DNA from 4 places in the Ensifer sp. KUDG1 genome. Region 2 is predicted to be linked to each of the others. Evidence: riboswitches for the same ligand, from Rfam matches in the RefSeq annotation. Region 2 holds a riboswitch; each other region holds the start of a gene.
What was found. Region 2 has a riboswitch for cobalamin ahead of M2267_RS14120 (ABC transporter substrate-binding protein). Riboswitches for the same ligand answer to the same signal wherever they lie in the genome.
Positions count from the first base shown of each region.

Region 1: linked by a shared signal. The riboswitch ahead of metE (5-methyltetrahydropteroyltriglutamate--homocysteine S-methyltransferase) and the one ahead of M2267_RS14120 (ABC transporter substrate-binding protein) in region 2 are both predicted to bind cobalamin.
Region 3: linked by a shared signal. The riboswitch ahead of bluB (5,6-dimethylbenzimidazole synthase) and the one ahead of M2267_RS14120 (ABC transporter substrate-binding protein) in region 2 are both predicted to bind cobalamin.
Region 4: linked by a shared signal. The riboswitch ahead of nrdH (glutaredoxin-like protein NrdH) and the one ahead of M2267_RS14120 (ABC transporter substrate-binding protein) in region 2 are both predicted to bind cobalamin.

Region 1 covers NZ_JBNDIG010000006.1:175,827-181,309, forward strand. The annotation lists gene metE (5-methyltetrahydropteroyltriglutamate--homocysteine S-methyltransferase) at 1-2,139, opposite strand, end outside; cobalamin riboswitch at 2,241-2,460, opposite strand; gene M2267_RS17140 (hypothetical protein) at 2,479-2,769, opposite strand; gene M2267_RS17145 (LysR substrate-binding domain-containing protein) at 2,922-3,851, shown strand; gene M2267_RS17150 (metallophosphoesterase family protein) at 4,073-4,915, shown strand; gene M2267_RS17155 (ABC transporter ATP-binding protein) at 4,912-5,483, shown strand, end outside.
Region 2 covers NZ_JBNDIG010000004.1:349,556-355,038, reverse strand. The annotation lists gene M2267_RS14135 (hypothetical protein) at 1-1,320, opposite strand, end outside; gene M2267_RS14130 (DUF899 domain-containing protein) at 1,609-2,310, opposite strand; gene M2267_RS14125 (ArsR/SmtB family transcription factor) at 2,484-2,807, shown strand; cobalamin riboswitch at 3,000-3,192, shown strand; gene M2267_RS14120 (ABC transporter substrate-binding protein) at 3,343-4,359, shown strand; gene M2267_RS14115 (FecCD family ABC transporter permease) at 4,356-5,408, shown strand; gene M2267_RS14110 (ABC transporter ATP-binding protein) at 5,405-5,483, shown strand, end outside.
Region 3 covers NZ_JBNDIG010000002.1:756,157-761,639, forward strand. The annotation lists gene M2267_RS09250 (LacI family DNA-binding transcriptional regulator) at 1-556, opposite strand, end outside; gene M2267_RS09255 (phytanoyl-CoA dioxygenase family protein) at 659-1,852, shown strand; gene M2267_RS09260 (SDR family oxidoreductase) at 1,941-2,753, shown strand; cobalamin riboswitch at 2,836-3,048, shown strand; gene bluB (5,6-dimethylbenzimidazole synthase) at 3,095-3,790, shown strand; gene M2267_RS09270 (DUF2865 domain-containing protein) at 3,803-4,885, opposite strand; gene M2267_RS09275 (acyl-homoserine-lactone synthase) at 5,038-5,483, opposite strand, start outside.
Region 4 covers NZ_JBNDIG010000006.1:170,172-175,654, forward strand. The annotation lists gene nrdF (class 1b ribonucleoside-diphosphate reductase subunit beta) at 1-902, opposite strand, end outside; gene nrdE (class 1b ribonucleoside-diphosphate reductase subunit alpha) at 1,112-3,265, opposite strand; gene nrdI (class Ib ribonucleoside-diphosphate reductase assembly flavoprotein NrdI) at 3,235-3,651, opposite strand; gene nrdH (glutaredoxin-like protein NrdH) at 3,664-3,885, opposite strand; cobalamin riboswitch at 4,277-4,503, opposite strand; gene M2267_RS17130 (acyl-CoA thioesterase) at 4,655-5,446, opposite strand; gene metE (5-methyltetrahydropteroyltriglutamate--homocysteine S-methyltransferase) at 5,443-5,483, opposite strand, start outside.

The DNA.
Region 1 (5,483 bases), on a different contig from region 2:
ATGGATATCGTAGACGCCCGGGCCGATCTCGTTCGGATAGGCCCTTCCGGTGAACGCGCCGAGCAGTTCCATCTTCGATCGCGACGTCTCGATCGAAATCACGTCGGCATCCATCGCCGCGATCGCCGGCATGATGTCGTTGAACTCCGAGTAGCACATGTGGGTGTGGATCTGGGTGGCGTCGCCGACGCCGGCGGCGCTGAGGCGGAAGCACTCCACCGCCCAGTCGAGATAGGCCTTGCGGTCGGCGGCCTTGAGCGGCAGGCCCTCGCGCAGCGCCGGCTCGTCGATCTGGATGATGGCGATGCCCGATGCCTCGAGGTCCCTGACTTCGTCGCTGAGCGCCAGCGCGATCTGCCGGCACACCACCGACCGCGGCAGGTCGTCGCGCACGAAGGACCATTGCAGCATGGTGACCGGACCCGTCAGCATGCCCTTGACCGGGCGATCGGTCAGCGACTGCGCAAAGGCCGCCCATTCGACAGTCATCGGGTTTGGCCGGGAAACGTCGCCGAAGATGATCGGCGGGCGCACGTAGCGCGAACCGTAGCTCTGTACCCAGCCACTTCGGGTAAAGGCGTAGCCCGAGAGCTGCTCGCCGAAATACTGCACCATGTCGTTGCGTTCGAACTCGCCGTGTACCAGCACGTCGATGCCGATCTCCTCCTGCCAGCGCACCGCCTGCTCGGTTTCCCGGCGCAGATACGCGGTGTAGTCGACATAGCTGAGTTCGCCCTTGGCATGCAGGGAACGGGCCTGCCGTACTTCCGGTGTCTGCGGGAAGGAGCCGATCGTCGTCGTCGGGAAAAGCGGCAACGGCAGCGCGTCCGCCTGGAGCGCGCGACGGGCCGGGAAGGGAGACCGGCGCTCGCTGTCGGCTGCCGTCAGCGCCTTCAGTCGCCCGGCAACAAGTGGATCATGGATCCTGAGCGACGTCAGCCGCGCCTTGGCTGCTTCGATCGAGGCCGCAAAGACCTTTTCCGGGCTGGCAAGCCCCGGCTCGAAGGCACGGGCGAGAAGGCTTAATTCATTGAGCTTCTGCACGGCGAAAGCGAGCCACGAGGCAAGCTCCGGGTCGAGCGCCTTTTCCATGCCGAGGTCGACGGGCACATGCAGGAGCGAGCACGAGGGCGCAAGCTCGATCCGGTCGCGGCCATGGGCAGAGACCAGCGGCTGCAGGCGGCGGAACAGGCCGGCAAGATCCGTCCTCCAGACGTTGCGGCCGTCGATGATGCCGAGCGACAGCACCCGGTCAGCCGGAGCGGACTGGATGAGGACCTCGATCTGCTGCGGCGCGCGCACGAGATCGACATGCAGGCCCGCGATCGGCAGCGCCAGGGCGCTCACCATATTTTCGCCGATCGAGCCGAAATAGGTCGCAAGCATGATCCGGAGCCCGGGAACCTTCGCCCGGAACGTATGATAGGCAAGGTCCAGGGCCTGCCTTTCCCGGTCGGTGAGATCGAGCACCAGACTAGGCTCGTCGATCTGAACCCAGTCGGCGCCGGCATTGGCAAGTTCGGTGAGCAGCTCGACGTAAACGGGAAGCAGGCGCTCGATCAGGTCGAGGGGATCGAAATCTCCGCCCTTCGCCTTGCCGAGCTTGAGGAAGGTCACCGGGCCAAGCAGGACCGGGCGGGTTCGATAGCCGAGGGCTCCGGCCTCGAGAAAGGCTTCGAGCGGCCGGTTATGCGTCAGCGCAAAGCGTTGATCCGCTTCGAATTCGGGCACCATGTAATGGTAGTTGGTATCGAACCACTTGGTCATCTCGAGTGCGGCGTTGCCGCCGTCACCCGCATGCGTGCAACCGGAAGCGCAGGGCGAACCCGTCGAGCCGCGCGCCATAGCAAAGTAAGTGTCGAGATCGACGGGACCGCCCTTCCAGCCATAGGCGGCCGGAACCGCACCGACGAGCACGGCAGTATCGAGCACGTGGTCGTAGAACGAGAAATCGTTCGAAGGGAGGATATCGATGCCGCGCGCCTTTTGCGCCGCCCAGTTTTCGGCCCGAAGCCGGCGGCCGACGTCGAAAAGGTCGTCACGGCTGATCTTGCCGGACCAGTAGCGTTCAAGCGCGAATTTCAGTTCGCGGTGGCGGCCGATGCGCGGGAAGCCGAGATTGGCAGTCTTGATGGTCATTTCCTTACCCCGAAGGTTGAAGGGCAAGGTTTGAATGCGACGCATCCGCGACGCGAGAAGGGTCCCGCGTCGTCAACGCGCCTCATCGGACACCCCGCCCGTGGACGTTGTTCATCGCGGCAGGTCTCCTGGCTTGCGGGTCAACGCGGACCGTTCCGTCTTCCCGAGGCGTCTTCCTCAGTGACATCATCGAACGGCCGCTCTCCGCCTACAGTTGCGGGGGCAGCTCCGGCCTTAGCGCTTGTCAGCGCCGCACCGAATTCCCTCTTAGCTCCGCCGCGCCGGATGGCGAGGCGCAGAACCACGATGCCGGGACAATGCCCTGCAATCGCTTGCTCGTCAATCGCATAAAGAAATGCTTATGTCTTTATTTTCTCCAGCCAGGGCGCGGGGCGAGACGCGGGCAATGCGCGGCCCTTCGCTGCAAACTGCTTTGGCGGCGGGTTGCACCGGCACGGGATCGGGCTCCTCCGGCCAGTGCCACGGATCCGCGGTGTCGCCGACGCGCGCACGGATATGTTCCTGGTCCCGCGTCAGGCCGATATCCCGGAGCTGGAACTCGTTGAACGTGTCGATGGCGACCGGAGCGCTGAGGGTCCTGTCTGCCCAATTCAGGACATGGTAAATCATTGATCGCATTGCGCTAAGCATTGCTATCCTCACTTCTCTACAAGGCGTGTGTTCGCGAAAAAAGTGAGGTTTTTTGCCGTTTCGCGCAAAGCGATTTCTCGCATGCTGGCATAAAGAATGCTTATCTCAGCGTCATGAGCAAGATTCCTCCTATGAGTGCAGTGCGCGCCTTCGAGGCCGCTGCCAGGCACCTGAGTTTCACCCGCGCCGCCGAAGAGCTCGGCATGACGCAGGCGGCCGTCAGCTACCAGATCCGGTTGTTGGAGGACCGCATCGGCGCGCCGCTCTTCGTCCGCCTTCCGCGCGAGGTGCGGCTGACCGGTGCCGGGCGGCAGCTGGCGCCAAAGGTAACCGAAGCGATCGATCTTTTAGGGGCGGCCTTCTCGGAGATTGCCGACAAGACCGAACATCACCTGCACATCTCGGTGCTGCCGACCGTCGTTTCGAGCTGGCTCGGCCAGCGGCTCGCCTCGTTCCAGACCGCGCATCCGAACATCAGCATAAGGGTGCACATGTCGACCGAACTCATCGATTTCAAGCGTGATGCCATCGATCTCGCGGTGCGCAGCGGCGCCGGCGACTGGCCGGGAAACGATGTCTTTCCCTTGTTTCCGCTCGATTACGTGCCGGTCTGCACGCCGTCCTTCCTGGAGAAACATCAACTCAAGGAGCCCGCCGACGTCTTGAGGATCCGGCGTTTCGGCAACGCCAACTGGTGGCGGCGCTGGATGATCGAAACCGGCGTCGAGCCGCCGGCGAGCAACGGTACCGAGCTGATCTTCGACGTCCAGGCGATGGATGTCGCCACAATCCTTTCGGATCACGGCATGGCGATTGCCGTCTCGACCTTCCTGATGGATGAACTGAAGAGCGGCAGGTTGATCCGGCCGTTCGAGCATGTGGTGCGCGACGGCCGCGCCTATTGGCTGGTCTATCCGCAAAGCACCAGGCGGCAGAAGAAGATCCAGGCTTTTCGCGACTGGGTCGTCGCCGAAGCAGACGCGTCGAATGCGATGCTTGCGACCGTCATGGAGCAATCCTGTCCGGCATCTATTCGGGGCGAGCTCGGTGCAAAGTGGTGAGTCTGGGGAAAGAAGACGCAGACGCATCCGGTGCGCGCGTGCCGGTTCGCGCCGGCCGGGCTTCGGAAAATGACGCTTTCATGGAGAAACTGAAAATCAGCTGAGAACGGCTGTTACCAAACTGACATGGCGGCTCCCTAAAGACTGCGGCCAACCGCAGAGAAGGGGAGAGACAGCCCTCCGACGCGGATACCGCAAGCCATCGTCGGAGGCCCGTTTCCATGAAAATCGTCCAGATCAGCGACACCCATCTCAGCCCCGCCAAAAGCCATTTCAACGGCAATTGGGAACCGGTTCGCGCCTGGATCGAGGCGGTAAAACCCGATCTCGTCATCCACACGGGCGATGTCACCATCGATGGCGCCGACCACGAGGACGACATCACCTTCTCACTCGATCTGATCGGCCAGCTCTCGATGCCGGTCGCGATCGTTCCCGGCAATCACGATGTCGGCCATCTGCCGGGCTCGCACCAGCCTGTGGATCCCGTTCGGCTTGCCCGCTGGCGCCGTCTCGCCGGTCCGGACTACTGGGGCCACGACCATGGCGACTGGCGGCTGCTTGGCCTCAACAGCCTGCTGATCGGCTTCGAAGACGAGGAAGAGGACAGGCAATTTGCCTGGCTGGAGGAACAACTGCTTGGTCGCGACGGCCGCCGGGTGGCGGTCTTCGCCCACAAGCCGCTCTTCGTCGACGCCCCGGCCGAAGGCGACACCGGCTACTGGGGCATCCGTCCGCGCCAGCGCCAGCGGCTCTTTGATCTTTTCGCCGAAGCCGAGGTGGCGTTGCATGCCAGCGGTCACCTGCACTGGGCCTGGACCGGCGAACATGCCGGGACGTCGCTTGTCTGGGCTCCGCCGACCTCCTTCATCATCGACACGCTGGAGCGGCCGATGCCGGGCGAGCGGCTGGTGGGTGCCGTCGTGCACACGTTCACTGAGGACGGTGTTTCGAGCGAAATCGTCGCTGTGCCGGGTCTGACGAGCTACGTGCTCGACCCGATCGTCGAGGACGTCTATCCGCTCGCCGCCAAGAAGAAGGTTCGCGTGGAGGCAGCGCAATGAGCGTGCTTTCGCTGGATGGCATCACCAAGTCCTATGGCGGCAACGCCATCCTGAAGGGCGTCAGCCTGGAGGCGGGAGCCGGCGAGTTCATTGCGCTCGTCGGCCCTTCCGGCTGCGGCAAGAGCACGCTTCTGCGCATCGTCGCCGGCCTTGATCACGGCGATGCCGGCGAGATCGTCATCGGCGGTCGTAGCGTTGTCCGCATGGCGGCGGCCGACCGCAACGTTGCGATGGTGTTCCAGTCCTACGCGCTCTATCCGCACCTGACGGCAGGTCAAAACATTGCCGTACCGCTCGCCATGCGGCGCCTGACGGCGATGCAGCGCCTGCCCATGATTGGCAGTCTTCTGCCTGGCCAGAAGCAGATCCGCAGCGATATTCAGCGCCAGGTCAAGGAGATGGCCGGAGCGCTGAAGATTGATCATCTGCTCGACCGCAAGCCTGGGCAGATGTCCGGCGGTCAGCGCCAGCGCGTGGCGCTTGCCCGCGCCATGGTGCGCCGTCCGGCCGTGTTCCTGATGGACGAGCCGCTCTCCAATCTCGACGCCAACCTGCGCGTCCATGCCCG
Region 2 (5,483 bases):
GTCGGCAAAGCTCGTCGAGCGCGGGATGTCCGGCTGAAGCGGGCCTGCCGGAACGTCATAGGCGTAATTCAGGAGGAAACAGGTCCTGATCTCCGACAGGCTGCATCCGTGTTCCCAGTCGTGATAGGCCGTCGAATAGCGGATAGTGATCTTCGAGTTCGGCAAAACCGTGCGGCCGCCTTCACCCCAGAACTGCAGCCGGTCTCCCATCGGCTCGCCGACAAGCACCGTGCGCGTGCCGCCGAAATGCCTCAGGCGCGCCGCCGTGCTGATCGCCGCCGAAAAGGTATTTGCGCTGGTCAGCACAAACAGTCGTCCGTCAGGCGGCAGGATGGCCGGGAGCCTTTGCGAGAAATCGGCGGTCAATTCGTAGTTGCCGCCATTGTTGAACCGCAGATCGACGACTGCATTGCGTATGGGCTTTTTCTCCGCTTCATCCAGCATCTTGGCGAGCCCCTGCGACAGGCCTTCCGGCGTGGCATCCCTGATGCGGTTGATCTGGACATAGAGCAGATCGGGCAAGGGGTAGTGGTGCCAATAATTGGCGTCGGGGCGCGTGAGATAGGCCGGCAGCGTGACGTCGTCGAGCACGTGCCGCCACCCGACGTCGCGACCGGTCTGCGACAGGGGACTGAAATCGCGTCGTGGCCAGACATGGGCGGTTAACGGTTCCGGCGCGCCGGGCGTGGCAAGAAGAGGGATTTGCGCGACGTTTCCATCCTTAAGACGGATGAGATAGGCGCTTTCCTGCGGGCTTTCGGCAAGGCCGGCGGCATGGAGCAGTTCCGGCGAAATTGCGACATTCGGGACGAATTCCCTGCCGAGATTGGCGGGTCCGCCGAAATGGGGCCGCAGCGCATCGACAACGGCCTCCGTCGCCCGTCCATTCACCTCAAGGATCTCTCCGCCCAGAAGGTGCGATTGCTCGCCTGTCGCTGCGATCACGAACAGGCCTTCGGCAAACCAGCCGAGCCGGACGGGAACCGCATTGAAACTGTGACCACCGACAAGCCCGACGACACTGGTGTGCCCATTGTCGGCGAGCGCGACCGCCTTTGCAGCCGCCATCGCCAGGCCAGCGCGGTCGAGATCGCCGGCCCGTTGTTCGATCGCATCAAGGGAGCCCGTAAACGCTGCCTGGGCGGCTGGCGAAAAGCTTCGGTCAACCTCGATCAGGCGCCGCAGATGGGCAAGGTCCTGCCTGTTGCGTTCCAGTTGCGAGGCTGCGGCCGGAAAGTCGCTCCGGGGATAGGTCTTCAGCGTTGGGTAGAGAATGACGGCAAGCGGCGCGACCACCAGGAGAAGCAGGGCGGCCAACATGATCGATGCAATCCGAACGCCGCGTCGCCGCCAAAACTTCTTGCCGCTCGGTGCCGGACCGTCCTTGCGGTCTTGCGTCTCGTTTCCCATCGATTGCCGCCCCCATCGGCGCGCCTCTTAGAAGCGCGATCCATCCCCACGTTCGGCGCTCCCTGCCGGGCCGGCGGCATCCCTTCACCATTGCCGCGATCCCTATTCGGGCGCGCGACAATGACGCAGGTCTGGCGATCGGCCAGACAAGACGTAGGAACGGCGGCTCGACAATTCCATGTTCGCCGCCGCGGAAAATCAAAAAGCCGGTTCGGTCCCGTATTCGTCGTGCCGCCGGTTCCAGACATAGGGTTCTGTCTGCGGCCATCCCGCGGGAGAGGCTTCCCATGTTTCCTGGCGACCGTAGGGCGTCAGATCCAGATAGGTCCACATGCTGCCGAGATACTCGACGCCACGCGCACCGTTGAAATAGGTGCGGTAGATATGATCGCCGTCCCTGAGGAAGATGCTGACGCCATGGCGCTCGCTGGTCCTTGTCGGGTCATCCGGATCGGCGACCGTGGCTCCCATGTCGTGGTTGAAGTCGCTCGCCATGGAAGAGTACCAGACTGGGTGCTGCCACTGCATCCGGGCCTGGTATTTCTGCAGCGTCTCCAGCGGCGCGCGCGAAATCACCACGATGGACGTATCGCGTGCGTTGAGATGCGCCGGATGGGTCATCGCGTCCACGACCCAGGAGCAACCGTCGCAGCCCGCCTTCCATCCGGGCGCGAACATGAAGTGATAGACGATCAGTTGCCGCCGTCCGTCGAAGAGGTCGGCGAGGCTTACCGTGCCTTCGGGCCCCTCGAACGAATAGTCCTTGTCGATCCTGACCATCGGCAAGCGTCGGCGCGCGGCACTCACTTCATCGCGTGCGCGGGTAAGTGCCTTCTCCCTGGCAATCTGTTGTTCGAGTGCGACTTGCCACTCTTCCATTGAAGCGATTTTAGGCAGCATTCTCAATCATCTCCCTTTGGGGCGGTTTGCTTGGAGGTGTCGGCGCAAGGCTGAACTCCGACCGACGGAGTCCTGCCATCAGGCTCGGTTGGAGAGCTCGCGAAAGCTCGCAAACCGGTCTAATCGGCGCCGTCTCCGTTGCGTCCGATTTCAATATGTTGTAAAAACATAACATGTCAAGCAAGCAGGACGAAGATCTGGTTTTCAAGGCATTGGCTCACCCGCGCAGGCGGGCGATGCTCGATCGTCTCAAGGGCGAGGCGCAGACCACGGGCATGCTCTGCGCGGCCTTTTCAGACATGGATCGCTGCACCGTGATGCAGCATCTGAACGTGCTGGAGGACGCCGACTTGATCATCGTCAGGCGGGCAGGACGCGAGCGCTGGAACTATCTCAATGCGCTGCCGATCAAGCACATTCACGACCGCTGGATCAGCGACTATGCCGCCCATGCCGTGGCCATTCTCGACAGGCTGAAGACTGGCCTCGAAGGGTAAATCCCAGGATGGTGTGAATTACGGATCACTTAAACAGTATTCATTTGTGTATAGTTTTCGACAATCGGCAATGTTCTCCCTATTTGCGGGGAGTGATATTTAGTGAAATTACGAGACGCGAGAGAATTTCTACCTTTCTTGGCAAGTGGTTTCGAAAGCGCCGCTTTCATGCTTGCGCTCCACTCGTTCGTTGAGTAGTGAATTCTCGTCGGTTTCCGAAAGGAAATAACAGGGAATTCGCCGCGGCTCGCCGCGAAACGAAACTGCCCCCGCAACTGTAGGCGGCCAGTCCTCTCTCGAAAATGCCACTGGGCGATGGTCCGGGAAGGCCGAGAGGGAGCCAAGACCCGTCAGTCAGGAGACCTACCGACACCTGTAACTGAACAAGCCGGGCGGGGTGTCCGGGGAGGTTGTCGATGTCGTTGGTCGCGCCACAAGTGCCGGCTGTCGATGTTCTCTTGAACATCGGTTCGATCATTGCGTCCTGGCTCGTCCCCTCCGATCCGCGCGATCAACAGATCGGAGACAATGTGCCATGACCGCTTCGCGTTTCCTGCTTGCCGCCTCTGGCTTCGCCTTCTTCGCCACCGCCGCTGCTGCCGAACCCACCGCCTATCCGCTGACCCTGGACAATTGCGGCGAGACGATCACCTTCGACAAGGCGCCGGCGACCTCGGCGACCGTCGGGCAGGCGGCAACCGAGGTTCTCTATTCGCTCGGCCTCGGCGACAAGGTTACGGGTACGTCGGTCTGGTTCAATGACGTGCTGCCGGAATTTGCCGAGGTCAATGCCAAGGTTCCGCGCCTGGCGGACAACGACCCGAGCTTTGAAAGCCTCGTCGCCAAGAAACCGGGGCTCGTCGCCGTGCAGTTCGTCTGGCACGTCGGGCCCGAAGGGATTGTTGCGACCCGAACCCAGTTCCACGAAGTGGGAATTCCGACCTATGTCCTGCCGGCCGACTGCGTCGCCAAGGACAACTCGGTGGGTGTGGACGGCACGCGCAGCGCGCTCTTCTCGACTGCCAGCATCCATCAGGGCGTGCGTGAACTCGCGCAGATCTTCGATGTTCAAGACAAAGGCGAGGCATTCGTCGCAGAACTCGCCAAGCGTGAGGCCAACGCCATCGAGCAGGCCAAGGCGCTAAATTTGAAGGATGTGTCTGCGGCCTTCTGGTTCTCCAGCGCGGAGATGGACATCGATCCCTATGTGGCCGGCCGGAAGGGAGCGCCTGCCTACATGATGGACAAGCTCGGCATCCGCAACGTGGTCGGCTCGGACGAAGAATGGCCGGTCGTCGGTTGGGAAACGATCGCCAAGGCCAACCCCACCATGATCGTCATCGCCAAGATGGATCGCCGGCGCTTTCCGGCCGACGACTACCTGAAGAAGATCGAGTTCCTGAAGACCGATCCGGTTGCCAGCCAGATGGATGCGGTGAAGAACAACCGCATCGTCGTCATGGATGCGCACGCGATGGACGCCACGATCAGAACGGTCGCCGGCATCGAAGTTCTCTCCGCTGCGCTTAAGGATTTCGGGTTGGCGAAGTGAAGACCGGCCTCTCGCGGCGCGCCCCTGCTTCCCGGCTTGGCCGGGCAGCCACGGGGACATTGGCTCTGTTTGCCGCCGTTCTTGCCGGAACCTGCATCGGCGAAACGCCGATACCCGTCTTGACGGTTCTCCAGACCTTGGCGAACAAGATTTTCGGCGCGACCTATGGGCTCGATCCCATCGATGTCGGGATCATCTGGAACTACCGCCTGCCGCGGGCGATCGTTGCCGCCTGCTGCGGGGCGGGCCTCGCGGTTTCGGGCATGGTGCTCCAGTCCCTCCTGCGCAACGCCCTGGCGGATCCCTATCTTCTCGGCATCTCCGCCGGCGCCTCGACCGGCGCCGTGGCCGTCACTGTCGCAGGCCTCGGCGCCGGCGCGGTCTCCATGTCGCTCGGCGCCTTTGTCGGTGCCGTGACAGCTTTCCTCATGGTGGCGATCCTCGCTCGTGCCGCCGGTGGCGGGGTCACCCTGCGCGGAACAGGGCAGATCGTGCTTGCCGGCATCGCCGGATCGCAACTGTTCAACGCACTGACGTCTTTCATCATCACCAAGTCGGCCAACGCGGAGCAGGCGCGGGGCATCATGTTCTGGCTGCTCGGCAACCTCAGCGGTGCGCGATGGCCGGACGTCTGGCTGGCCGTGCCCGTGGCCCTTGTCGGGCTCGGGGCCTGCATCTGGTACGCCCGTGCGCTCGACGCCTTTTCCTTCGGGGCGGAGTCCGCCGCGTCGCTCGGCGTGCCCGTGCGGGTCGTCCAGGTGGTGCTGATCGGCCTTACCGCGCTGGTCACGGCCGTGATGGTCAGCATTGTCGGCTCCATCGGCTTCGTCGGGCTCGTGATACCGCATGCGGCCCGTTTCCTGGTTGGTGTGCGTCATGGCCGGCTCGGCCCGGCAACCGCCCTCATCGGGGCGGTCTTTCTGATCGCGGCGGATATCCTGTCGCGGACGATCGTTCCTGGCCAGGTGCTGCCGATCGGCGTGATCACCGCCCTGGTTGGGGCACCGGCCTTTGCCCTGATCCTTATCCGCGGGAGGCGCCGATCATGATCCTGGAAGCACGCGACCTCGGCTGGTCCGTCCGCGGCAAGGCGATCGTTTCCCACGTCGATCTCGCCGTGCGGC
Region 3 (5,483 bases), on a different contig from region 2:
CCGGCGCGCCGCAAAAGCGCTCGCCGAGGAGGTAGGCGGCCGTTTCGCCCGCCGCCCGGTTGTCGGCGCCGGCATAGGCCGTCCGCTGCGAATGGGGCAGGTCGGTTACCAGCGTCACCACGGGCGTGCCGCCCATCTCGAAGCGGGCGACGGCGGCGACGATCTCGGGCACGTCTGGCGCCTTCAGCACCAATCCGTCGGTTCCGCGCAGCCGGATCCGGTCGAGCAGTTGCACGATGTCCTGCGGGCGCATCGTCTCGGCAAAGTGAAACCGGCAGCGAAAGACGGTGGGCGCGAAGGTCAGCGCCTCGCTCTCGAAGGCGCGCCGCACCGCATCGGTAAAGCGCTGCGGCGACTCCATGACGATATCGATCGCGAACTTGCGCCCCTGGATGTCGAGGCCGGCCTGCTGCTTTTCCAGTTCCTCGATGGCTGCGCGAACCCGGGCCTCCGTCTGGCGGCGCACGCCCGGCCGCTCGTTGAGCACACGATCGACGGTCGCGGTGCTGAGGCCGGCCTGAAAGGCGATGTCCTTGACCAGAAACGGATGGGCCATCGTTGCGCGCTCCTGATGGATTTTTGATGGATTCTTGCTCTATATCATGTTTGCCGCCGCCTATAGTCGTGTTCATCAGGATGTTCCAGAGGAGGAAACGCGATGAAGACCGACAACAAAGCGCGCCAGCGGATCGACCGTGTCTGGCTCACCGAGGAGGCCTGCGATCTCGAGGCGTTCCGGGCGGAAGTCGAACGCCAGACCAATCTGTCCGACTATCCCCATGCCTCCGGCTGCGAAAAGAACGTCCTGATCTATGACAGCGCCGCGTTGATTGCGGCGTGCGGCGACGGCGAGGCGCGGCGTTCGGTTCTGGCGGAAATCTGCGAGGCGCTGGCAACGGGCCCCGGCGTGGCGGTCTTCAAGCGCGCCTATGCCGATACGGCGGCAATCGACATCGCAAGCGGGGTCTTCGACGCCATCATCGAAGAGCAACATCGCAGCAACAGCGGTGGCGGCGATCACTTCGCCAAGCCCGGCGCCAACGACCGCATCTGGAACTCGCTGGAAAAGCACTGCCTGAACGCACCGGAGAATTTCGCCGCCTATTACGGCAATGCCGTCATCGCGCTCGTCAGCGAGGCCTGGCTCGGGCCGAACTACCAGATGACGGCGCAGGTCAACCGGGTCAACCCGGGCGGGGCGGCGCAATCGGCGCACCGAGACTATCACCTCGGCTTCCAGACGGCGGCCGTGATCGAGCAGTATCCGGCGCATGTCCACAAGCTTTCGCCGGTGCTGACGCTGCAGGGCGCGGTTGCCCATTGCGACATGCCGCTCGAAAGCGGACCGACGCTATTCCTGCCCTATAGCCAGACCTATGTGCCGGGCTATCTGGCGCTCAACCGGCCGGAATTCCGCGCCTATTTCGACGCACATCACGTGCAGCTCCCGCTTGAAAAGGGTGACGTCGTCTTCTTCAATCCGGCGCTCTTTCATGCTGCCGGCACCAACCGCTCCCAAGATATCCGCCGCGTCGCCAACCTGCTGCAGGTGTCCTCGGCCTTCGGGCGCGCCATGGAAACCGTCGATCGACTGACGATGAGCGCGGCGCTCTATCCGGCCTTGCGGGCCTTGCTGGCGAACGGCAAGCTGTCGCGGGCGGAAGCGGCCAATGCCATCGCCTCCTGTGCCGAAGGCTACTCGTTCCCGACCAATCTTGACCGAGACCCGCCAATCGGCGGGCTGGCGCCGAAGACGCAGGCGCAATTGATGCGCGAGGCGCTCACTGCGGGAACGGGCGAGGAGGAGTTTCTTGCGGTGCTTGAGGCGCAGGCGAAACGCAAGCTGAGCTGACGCGCGAGCTACCATTTGACAGGCTCCCGGCGTGTTTCACCCGGGAGCCGCAGCCGTTTCAAACGATCATTTCCGAGGGAGGAATTCGATGAGTGGACAATTGCAGGGCAAGATCGCCATCGTCACCGGTGGTACGCAGGGGCTGGGCGCGACGATTGCTGGCCTTTTCGCCGAGCGTGGCGCCAAGGGTATTGTCATTTGCGGGCGCAACGCCGCCAAGGGACGGGCGAAGGCCGAACAGATCGGCAAGGCACATGGCGCGAAAGTCGTCTATGTCGAGGCCGATCTGGAGAAGGTGGAGGACGCCCGCAAGGTTGTCGCCGCTTGCGACGCCGAATTCGGCCGGGTCGATGCGCTGGTCAACGCTGCGGCCATCACCGACCGCGGCACGATCCTCGACACCACGCCCGAACTCTTCGACCGCATGTTCGCGATCAACGTGCGCGCACCGTTCTTCCTGATGCAGGAAGCGGTGAAAGTCATGCGGCGCGAGAAGACCGAAGGCACGATCGTCAACATCGGCTCGATGTCGGCGATGGCCGGCCAGCCGTTCATCGCCGCCTATTGTTCGTCGAAAGGCGCGCTCGAAACGCTGACCAAGAACACGGCCTATGCGCTGCTTCGCAACCGCATCCGCGTCAACGGGTTGAATATCGGCTGGATGGCATCCGAAGGCGAAGACCGCATACAGCGCGAGTTTCATGGCGCGGCTGCCGATTGGCTCGAAAAGGCGGCGGCTAGCCAGCCTTTCGGCCGGCTCGTCGATCCGTCCGAGGTGGCGCGTGCCTGCGCCTACCTGTCGTCGGCCGAATCCGGGCTGATGACCGGATCGGTGATCTGCTTCGACCAGTCGATCTGGGGCGCCTATGACGGTTCGCCGCATCCGGTCGCTCCGCTCTGAGGCGAGGCAGAAAGAAGCAGGTGGAAAGCGGCGCGTCCGGTTTCGCCCGGTTAGCGCCGCTTGTCTTTCTCAAATCCCTGTGCACTTAGTGCCGTCGTCAGGTGCCCGCGAAAGCGGGAGAATCGGGAATCCGGTCGATATTCCGGAACGTGCCCAACGCTGTGACGGGGACGATCGCGTCTAAGATGGCCTTGAATTGATTCAAGGTTTTGCCACTGGATCTTCAATCGATCTGGGAAGGTGAGGCGATCGGTTGAACCGAAGTCAGAAGACCGGCCTGGCGAGATAGACCGAACCCCGCGTGGACGGCGGGAGGTTTTCGCATTGTTGGGGATCGAACGATGCTGACTGAACCGAAGGGCGGCCTTGCGGCTGCCGGTGCCTTTTCGCTGCAAGAGCGGGAGGCCGTCTACCGTGCCATCGAGACACGTCGCGACGTGCGCGATGAATTCCTGCCCGAGCCATTGCCGGATGATCTGATCAGGCGCCTGCTGGCCGCGGCACACAGCGCCCCGTCCGTGGGCTTCATGCAGCCCTGGAACTTCGTGCTGGTGCGGGCGGAAGAAACGCGCGATCGGGTCTGGCAGGCGTTTCGCCGCGCCAATGACGAGGCCGCGCTGATGTTCGAGGCGGAACAGCAGGGAAAGTATCGCGCGTTGAAGCTCGAAGGCATTCGCAAGGCGCCGCTCAGCATCTGCGTCACCTGCGACCGCACGCGCGGCGGCACTGTCGTGCTCGGGCGTACCCACAATCCGCAGATGGACGTCTATTCCACCGTCTGCGCCGTGCAGAACCTCTGGCTTGCAGCGCGCGCCGAAGGGGTGGGTGTCGGCTGGGTCAGCATCTTCCACGAGGCCGAGATCAAGGCGATCCTCGGCATCCCCGACCATATCGAGATCGTCGCCTGGCTCTGCCTCGGCTATGTCGACCGCCTCTATCAGCAGCCGGAACTCGCCGTGAAGGGCTGGCGCCAGCGCCTTCCGCTCGAGGACCTGGTTTTCGAGGAAGGATGGGGATGCAGCAAGGAGAAGGCGTAAGGCCTCGCCCGATCAATTCTGGACCGGCTGATAGGCCGGTCCCTTCGGATGCTTGAGGTCGATCGCAGTTTCTTCCTGCGGCAGGTAGGTGGGCCCGACGACGCGCACCTTGTTCTTCGACGGATCATAGGGCCGCTCTTCGGCCGGCACCTTGGCGGCCTCGCCCGCTGCTTCCGGCTTCTTCGTCTCGATGACGATGATCGACGACTGGTCGTCGCCGATCTTCGTACCTGTCGTCTTCGGCGTGGTTGCAGCGGTCTGCGGTATCTGGCAGCCGCACTGGCCGCGCTTGCCGACGGCGCGGGTGCGGTAGGCAAAGGCGTTGGGCATTTCGGTATAGGGACGGCCGGTCACGGCCGAGACCATCTTGTCGCTCTCTTCCGTGTTGAGGTCGTGGAAATAGAGCTCCGTCTCAGCCCCTGGGCAGCGAGCCCGGCAGGCCTGTTCGTCGCGTGGGAAATCGGCCGGCGTCGCATCCGAAGAGATCGGGAAGAAGGCGCCGTCACAGGTGCGCACGCACATGGTCCTGAGCGTGCCGCTATAGTAGCGCTCCTGCGGTGCGTAGCCGTCTTCGCCGTGTCCGAGCATCGGGCCATAGGCGTCGTCCGGCGGCAGGTCGGCAACGATGTTGCGGTGGCTTTCCGGTACGTCCGGCTCGAAGCTTGCGAACTCCTCGCGGTCGCCATAGCAACCGTTGATCTCAAGTGCAGCGAGGATGCGGCGCCGGCTGTCGTCGCTACCGCCGGCGACGATCTGCTCGCGCTCGGACTTCAGCATGCGCAGATTGTCTTCCATCTCGGCGATGAGACCGTTGAGCCCGCCGCAGGTGTCGGGGTCGCCGCCGTCGTAGCCGATGGCGTTGCCGCCACCGCAACCGGCGCGGCGGCGGTCGTTCTTCGCTCGCCGCAGTTCGATGTTCTGCCGTGAGATTGCGCTTGCATAGTCGCGCGCATCGGCATTGCTGGCGACGTAGTCAGGCAGTTGCGCGAGCCGGGCGTTCAGTCGGTCGCAGGCCGTCGATGCCAGTGACGGACCGGCACCGATCAGAACCAAAGGCACGAGGGCCGCAGCGACGTGTTTCAGGCGCGTGAACACGGGGCGTAAGTCTCTTCCTGTTGCCAGGTCGGCGCCAACTTCTGCGGTTGGCTGCCAGCGGCATTCCTGTTTCGCCTCCATCATAGAGCTTGTCGGTGATCGTGCAACGACAAGCGACGGTTTGCGTTAACAGTGCCGATCGACGGACGCGCTTAGGCGGCGCGAGCGGTTTCCAGCGACATCGGGCGGTCGAGAACGGTGCCTTCGATCGCAGCGACCGCTTTCATCCGCGAAAGCAGATCCGGGGTCACTTCCCAGGCAACGGCAACCGCGAAGACCGAGCCGATGCGGTGCGGTTCGGCGATGCGCTCGCCCGGGCATCCCATGCGGCGGAACATGCGCTCGAGGAACACATCCGTCACGGTGACGATGTGGCTGATGCCGGAAGCAAGGCCAAGCTCACCGACGCCGCACATGAGTTCGGCAGCCGCGACCGTCACCTGGTTCGAAGCGCGGTCCTGCGAAATCTCCGGCTCGATGCAGAAGCGGCTGGATTCCCAGACCGAAGCGCTACGGATTTCCGGATTGTCGCCGAGCAGGATCGGGAAGGTGTCGTCCAGCATGTTCGGGCCGAGCGTCGGCAGGAGCCGCAGCGCGC
Region 4 (5,483 bases), on a different contig from region 2:
AAGTCGTGGTTCTCGTCGGCGTTCGGCGAAAGGGCGGAGAGGATAGCGGGATTGACCTTGCAGGCTTCCGCCGGGAACAGCGCCTCGTAGCCGAGGTTCATCAGCGCCTTATTGGCGTTGTAGTGCAGGAACTTCTTCACGTCTTCGGTGAGCCCGACGCCATCATAAAGCGCCTCGGTGTATTTCGCCTCGTTGTCATAGAGTTCGAGCAGCAGGTCGAAGGCGAAATCCTTGATCTCCTGGCGGCGCTCCTCGCTCAGACGCTCCAAAGCGCGCTGGAATTTGTAGCCGATATAGTAGCCATGCACCGCCTCGTCGCGAATGATGAGGCGGATCATGTCGGCGGTGTTGGTGAGCTTGGCGCGGCTCGACCAGTACATCGGCAGGTAGAAGCCGGAATAAAACAGGAAGCTCTCGAGAAAGACGCTGGCGACCTTCTTCTTCAAGGGATCGCCGGAGGAATACTCCGCCATGATCAGCGCCGACTTCTTCTGCAGGAACTCGTTTTCCTCCGACCAGCGATAGGCGTCGTCGACGTCAGGCGTCAGGCAGAGCGTCGAGAAGATCGAGGAATAGGAGCGCGCGTGCACCGCCTCCATGAAGGAGATGTTGGAAAGCACCGCCTCCTCGTGCGGCGTGGCCGCATCCTCCATCAGTCTGACGGCGCCGACGCCGTTCTGGATCGTGTCGAGCAAGGTGAGGCCGGTGAAGACGCGGATCGTCAGCGTCTGCTCCTCGGATTTAAGCGTCGCCCAGGAGGAAATGTCGTTGGAGAGCGGCACTTTTTCCGGCAGCCAGAAATTGCCGGTGAGCCGGTTCCAGACCTCCAGGTCCTTGTCGTCCTCGATGCGGTTCCAGTTGATGGCGCGGATGCGGCTTGCGGGTTTGGTGTGCATGTTCATCGGTTTGCCTTTTTGGGTCGTGTCAGCCCCTCATCCACGCGGTGAGGGAATTGCCCCTCATCCGCCTGCCGGCACCTTCTCCCCGCGCGCGGGGAGAAGGTGCGAGCCGCACCGTCCTAACGCATCCATCAGCGTTTCGTGGGGCACGTCCCCTCTCCCCGCGAGCGGGGAGAGGGCTAGGGTGAGGGGCACTTGATGGGAACGCGGCGTTAAAGCGCGCAGGAAACGCAGCCTTGGACCTGCGTGCCCTCGAGCGCCATCTGGCGAAGGCGGATGTAGTAGATGGTCTTGATGCCCTTCTTCCAGGCGTGGATCTGGGCGCGGTTGATGTCGCGGGTCGTCGCCGTGTCGCGGAAGAACAGCGTCAGCGACAGGCCCTGGTCGACGTGCTGGGTGGCCGCCGCATAGGTGTCGATGATCTTCTCCGGGCCGATCTCGTAGGCGTCCTGGTAGTATTCGAGATTGTCGTTGGTCATGAAGGCGGCCGGGTAGTAGACGCGGCCGATCTTGCCTTCCTTGCGGATCTCGATCTTCGAGACGATCGGGTGGATCGAGGAGGTCGAGTGGTTGATGTAGGAGATCGAGCCCGTCGGCGGCACGGCCTGGAGGTTCTGGTTGTAGAGACCTCCTTCCATCACTGCCCGTTTCAGTTCCAACCAGTCTTCCTGGGTCGGGATGACAATGCCGGCTTCCTCGAACAGCGCCTTCACCTTTTCGGTCGCCGGCAGCCATTCGGCCTGGGTGTATTTGTCGAAATAGTCGCCAGAGGCGTATTTCGAATTTTCGAAGCCGGCGAAGCTCTTGCCTTTTTCGACCGCCAGCCGGTTCGATGCGCGGATGGCGTGGTAGGTCACCGTGTAGAAATAGATGTTGGTGAAATCGATGCCTTCTTCGGAGCCGTAGAAAATGCGCTCGCGCGCGAGATAGCCGTGCAGGTTCATCTGCCCGAGGCCGATCGCGTGGCTGTCGTCGTTGCCCTTTTCGATCGAGGGTACGGACGAGATGTGGCTCATTTCGGAGACGGCTGTCAGTGCCCGGATCGAGGTCTCGATCGTCTGGCCGAAATCCGGGCTGTCCATGGCAGCGGCGATGTTCAGCGAGCCGAGGTTGCAGGAGATGTCCTTGCCCATGTGCTTGTAGGAGAGATCGTCGTTGAATTCGCTCGCCTCGCTCACCTGCAGGATCTCCGAGCAGAGGTTGCTCATGGTGATGCGGCCGGCAATCGGGTTTGCCCGGTTCACCGTGTCCTCGAACATGATGTAGGGATAGCCGCTCTCGAACTGGATCTCGGCGATGATCTGGAAGAAGTCGCGCGCCTTGATCTTGCGCTTGCGGATGCGGGCATCCTCCACCATCTCGCGATACTTCTCCGTCACCGAGATTTCGGTGAGCGGCACGCCATAGACCTGCTCCACGTCATAGGGCGAGAACAGGTACATGTCCTCGTTGTTGCGAGCGAGCTCGAAGGTGATGTCGGGGATGACGACGCCGAGCGACAGCGTCTTGATGCGGATCTTCTCGTCGGCATTTTCGCGCTTGGTATCGAGGAAGCGCATGATGTCGGGGTGGTGGGCATGCAGGTAGACAGCGCCCGCGCCCTGGCGCGCGCCAAGCTGGTTGGCGTAGGAGAAACTATCCTCGAGCAGCTTCATGACCGGGATGACGCCGGATGACTGGTTCTCGATCTGCTTGATCGGAGCGCCCATCTCGCGGATGTTGGTGAGCGACAGCGCCACGCCGCCGCCGCGCTTGGAAAGCTGTAGCGCCGAATTGATGGCGCGGCCGATGCTCTCCATGTTGTCCTCGATCCTCAGCAGAAAGCAGGAGACGAGCTCGCCACGGCTCTTTTTGCCGGCATTGAGGAAGGTCGGCGTCGCCGGCTGGAAACGGCCGGAAATGATCTCGTCGACGAGATCGCGGGCAAGCGCCTCGTTGCCGCGCGCCAAGGCCATCGCCACCATGCAGACGCGGTCTTCGTAGCGTTCCAGGTAGCGCTTTCCGTCGAAGGTTTTGAGCGTATAGGACGTGTAATATTTGAAGGCGCCGAGGAAGGTCGGGAAACGGAACTTCTTCGAATAGGCGTGGTCGTAGAGATCGCGCACGAAGTTGAACGAATACTGGTCCAGCACTTCCTGCTCGTAGTAGCCCTCGGTCACCAGGTAATCGAGCTTTTCCCGCAGGTTATGGAAGAAGACCGTGTTCTGGTTGACGTGCTGGAGGAAGTATTGCTTCGCCGCCTGCCGGTCCTTGTCGAGCTGGATCTTCCCCTCCTCGTCGTAGAGGTTCAGCATCGCGTTCAGCGCGTGGTAATCCAGCGCCGCTTCCGTCGCCTTCAAGGGGCGTTCGAGTGTTGTGACGTCCAAAATCGTTCCATCCCGTTTTTGACATTGGCGACGTCCTCGTCGGTTCCGAGCAGCTCGAACCGGTAGAGAAAGGGCACCCGGCATTTGGCCGAGATCACGTCGCCGGCGATCCCGTAGGTCGCGCCGAAATTGCTGTTGCCCGCTGCGATCACGCCGCGGATGTGAGAGCGGTTGCCCGCGTCGTTCAGGAAGCGGATCACCTGTTTCGGCACGGCACCTCGGCCATCGTCGCCGCAATAGGTCGGCACGACGAGCACATAGGGCTCCGAGACCGTAAGCGCATCTTTACCCTCCTTGAGCGGTATGCGGGCTGTGCGAAGGCCGAGTTTCTCAACGAAGCGATGGGTGTTTTCCGAGCGGCTGGAAAAATAGACGATCAGCCCCATTGCTTCTCTCCCTCAGGAAAGCGCGCTGATCATGTCTGGGCGGAACCCCGCCCAATGCCGTTCGCCGGCGACGACCACTGGAACCTGCCGGTAGCCGAGACCCTGCACGAGCGCGAAACCGTCGGAATCCTCGGAGATATCGACGATGCGATAATCGATGCCCTGACGGTCGAGCGCGCGGGTGGTGGCGGTGCATTGGACGCAGGCGGGTTTGCTGTAGACGGTGATCGACATGGGTTCCTCGTGAGGGTCTGGCAAATGAGCGCAAAAAATCGGCGGGTCGCGCGAACGCGAACCGTGGGCTTGGCGATCGGGCACGAAACATCGCTCCCCGGTCGCTTCGACCGGAGTTGACGTCGTCAAGCTGGCCCAAGGTCGGTTACGCAACCGGGCCGGCTCGTTTTGCTCGGGCGCTCAGGAATTCCGCGGATGCGGGTTTTCAGGGCGCGGCCTTTCGATCAGGCGCGCAACAACGCGCACCCGTCCGCAGAAGGTGGATCTGAACTGGAAGAAACTGACATGACTTCACCCCGAAGCTTTCGACAGGCTGCCGGGGAGACGTCGAGACGATCCGGCAGGCTCATCCTGCCGCAATGCACCCAACCCCTCCGGACACCCCGCCCGTGGACGTTTGTTGCTCGAGGCAGGTCTCCTGGCTTACGGGTCAAAGCTTCCATCCCGACCTTCCCGAGGCCTCATGCCTCAGTGGTCCAATTCCGGACAGTTGCTCGCCGTCTACAGTTGCGGGGGCAGCTACGGCATAACCTTGGGCGGAAACCCGCCGGCGCACCGTATTCCCGTCTTAGCTCCCAATCCTTGCGAATCGGAAGAACCTCGAACACTAGATATAGTAGTTCATCGCAAATCTGCGTCAATAGGTTCTATATGCTGAAGGCGGGAGTGCAGAGGTCTTTTCTTTTTCGGTGTGGATAACGGGGAGTAAATGGCGGCGCGCAATCAATCCTGTGGATCGGGGGCGCCATGAGCGGCGCCCCCGGCTTGCTCAGGCGGCGAAGGCCGCAACTGGGCGGTTGCGGCTGTCGACAGCCACCATCACGAAAGTTCCGGTGACGGTCAGCACGCGCACGCCGCTGAGCAGTTCTTCCGACCAGAGCTCGACGTCTATCGTTGTGGAACTGCGTCCGGTCCGGGTGACGCGCGCCAGCGTATCGACGATCGTTCCGGCGGCGACACGCCGCTTGAAATCGCTACTGCAGGAGGCGAGCACCATCGCTTTGCCGGTCAGCCGGGTCGCGGCGACGAAGGCCGCCTTCGTCATCCGGGCGAGTGCATCGCCGCCGAAGAGCGCGCCGGCGCTGTTGGTCTGGCCCGGAAAAACGATGTCGGTCATGCCGACGAAATCCGCCGCGGGCACCACCGGCGCGGGCTCGGCGAGCGGCGGAAGGCGCCAGTCGGCACCTTTGTCCTGCGGCATCCCAACCATGGTGAACTGTCCGCGTGAGCAAAGATCGCGGCCGCCGGTCGCAAGGTCTTCGGCCACCATCTCGACGTCGACGACCATCGAGCGTCGCCCCACGCGCACCGGGCGGCCAGAGAAACTGACGATCTGGCCGATGCGGGCGGGTGCGCGAAAGTCGATCCGGTCGCAGGAGGCGGTGACGAAGGGAACGCGGCCGTGGCGGGTGGCGACGATGAAGGCGATCCGGTCCATCAGCGCCAATGCGGCACCCCCAAAGAGGGTGCCGTGATGATTGGTGTCGCCGGGAAAGACGATATCGACGAGGGTCTGTGGCGCCGGGGTTTCCCCCGACGCCGCTTCCGGGTGGTCCGTCATGCGCGAAGCGCCTTGTAGGGATCATCCGCGAAGGCCT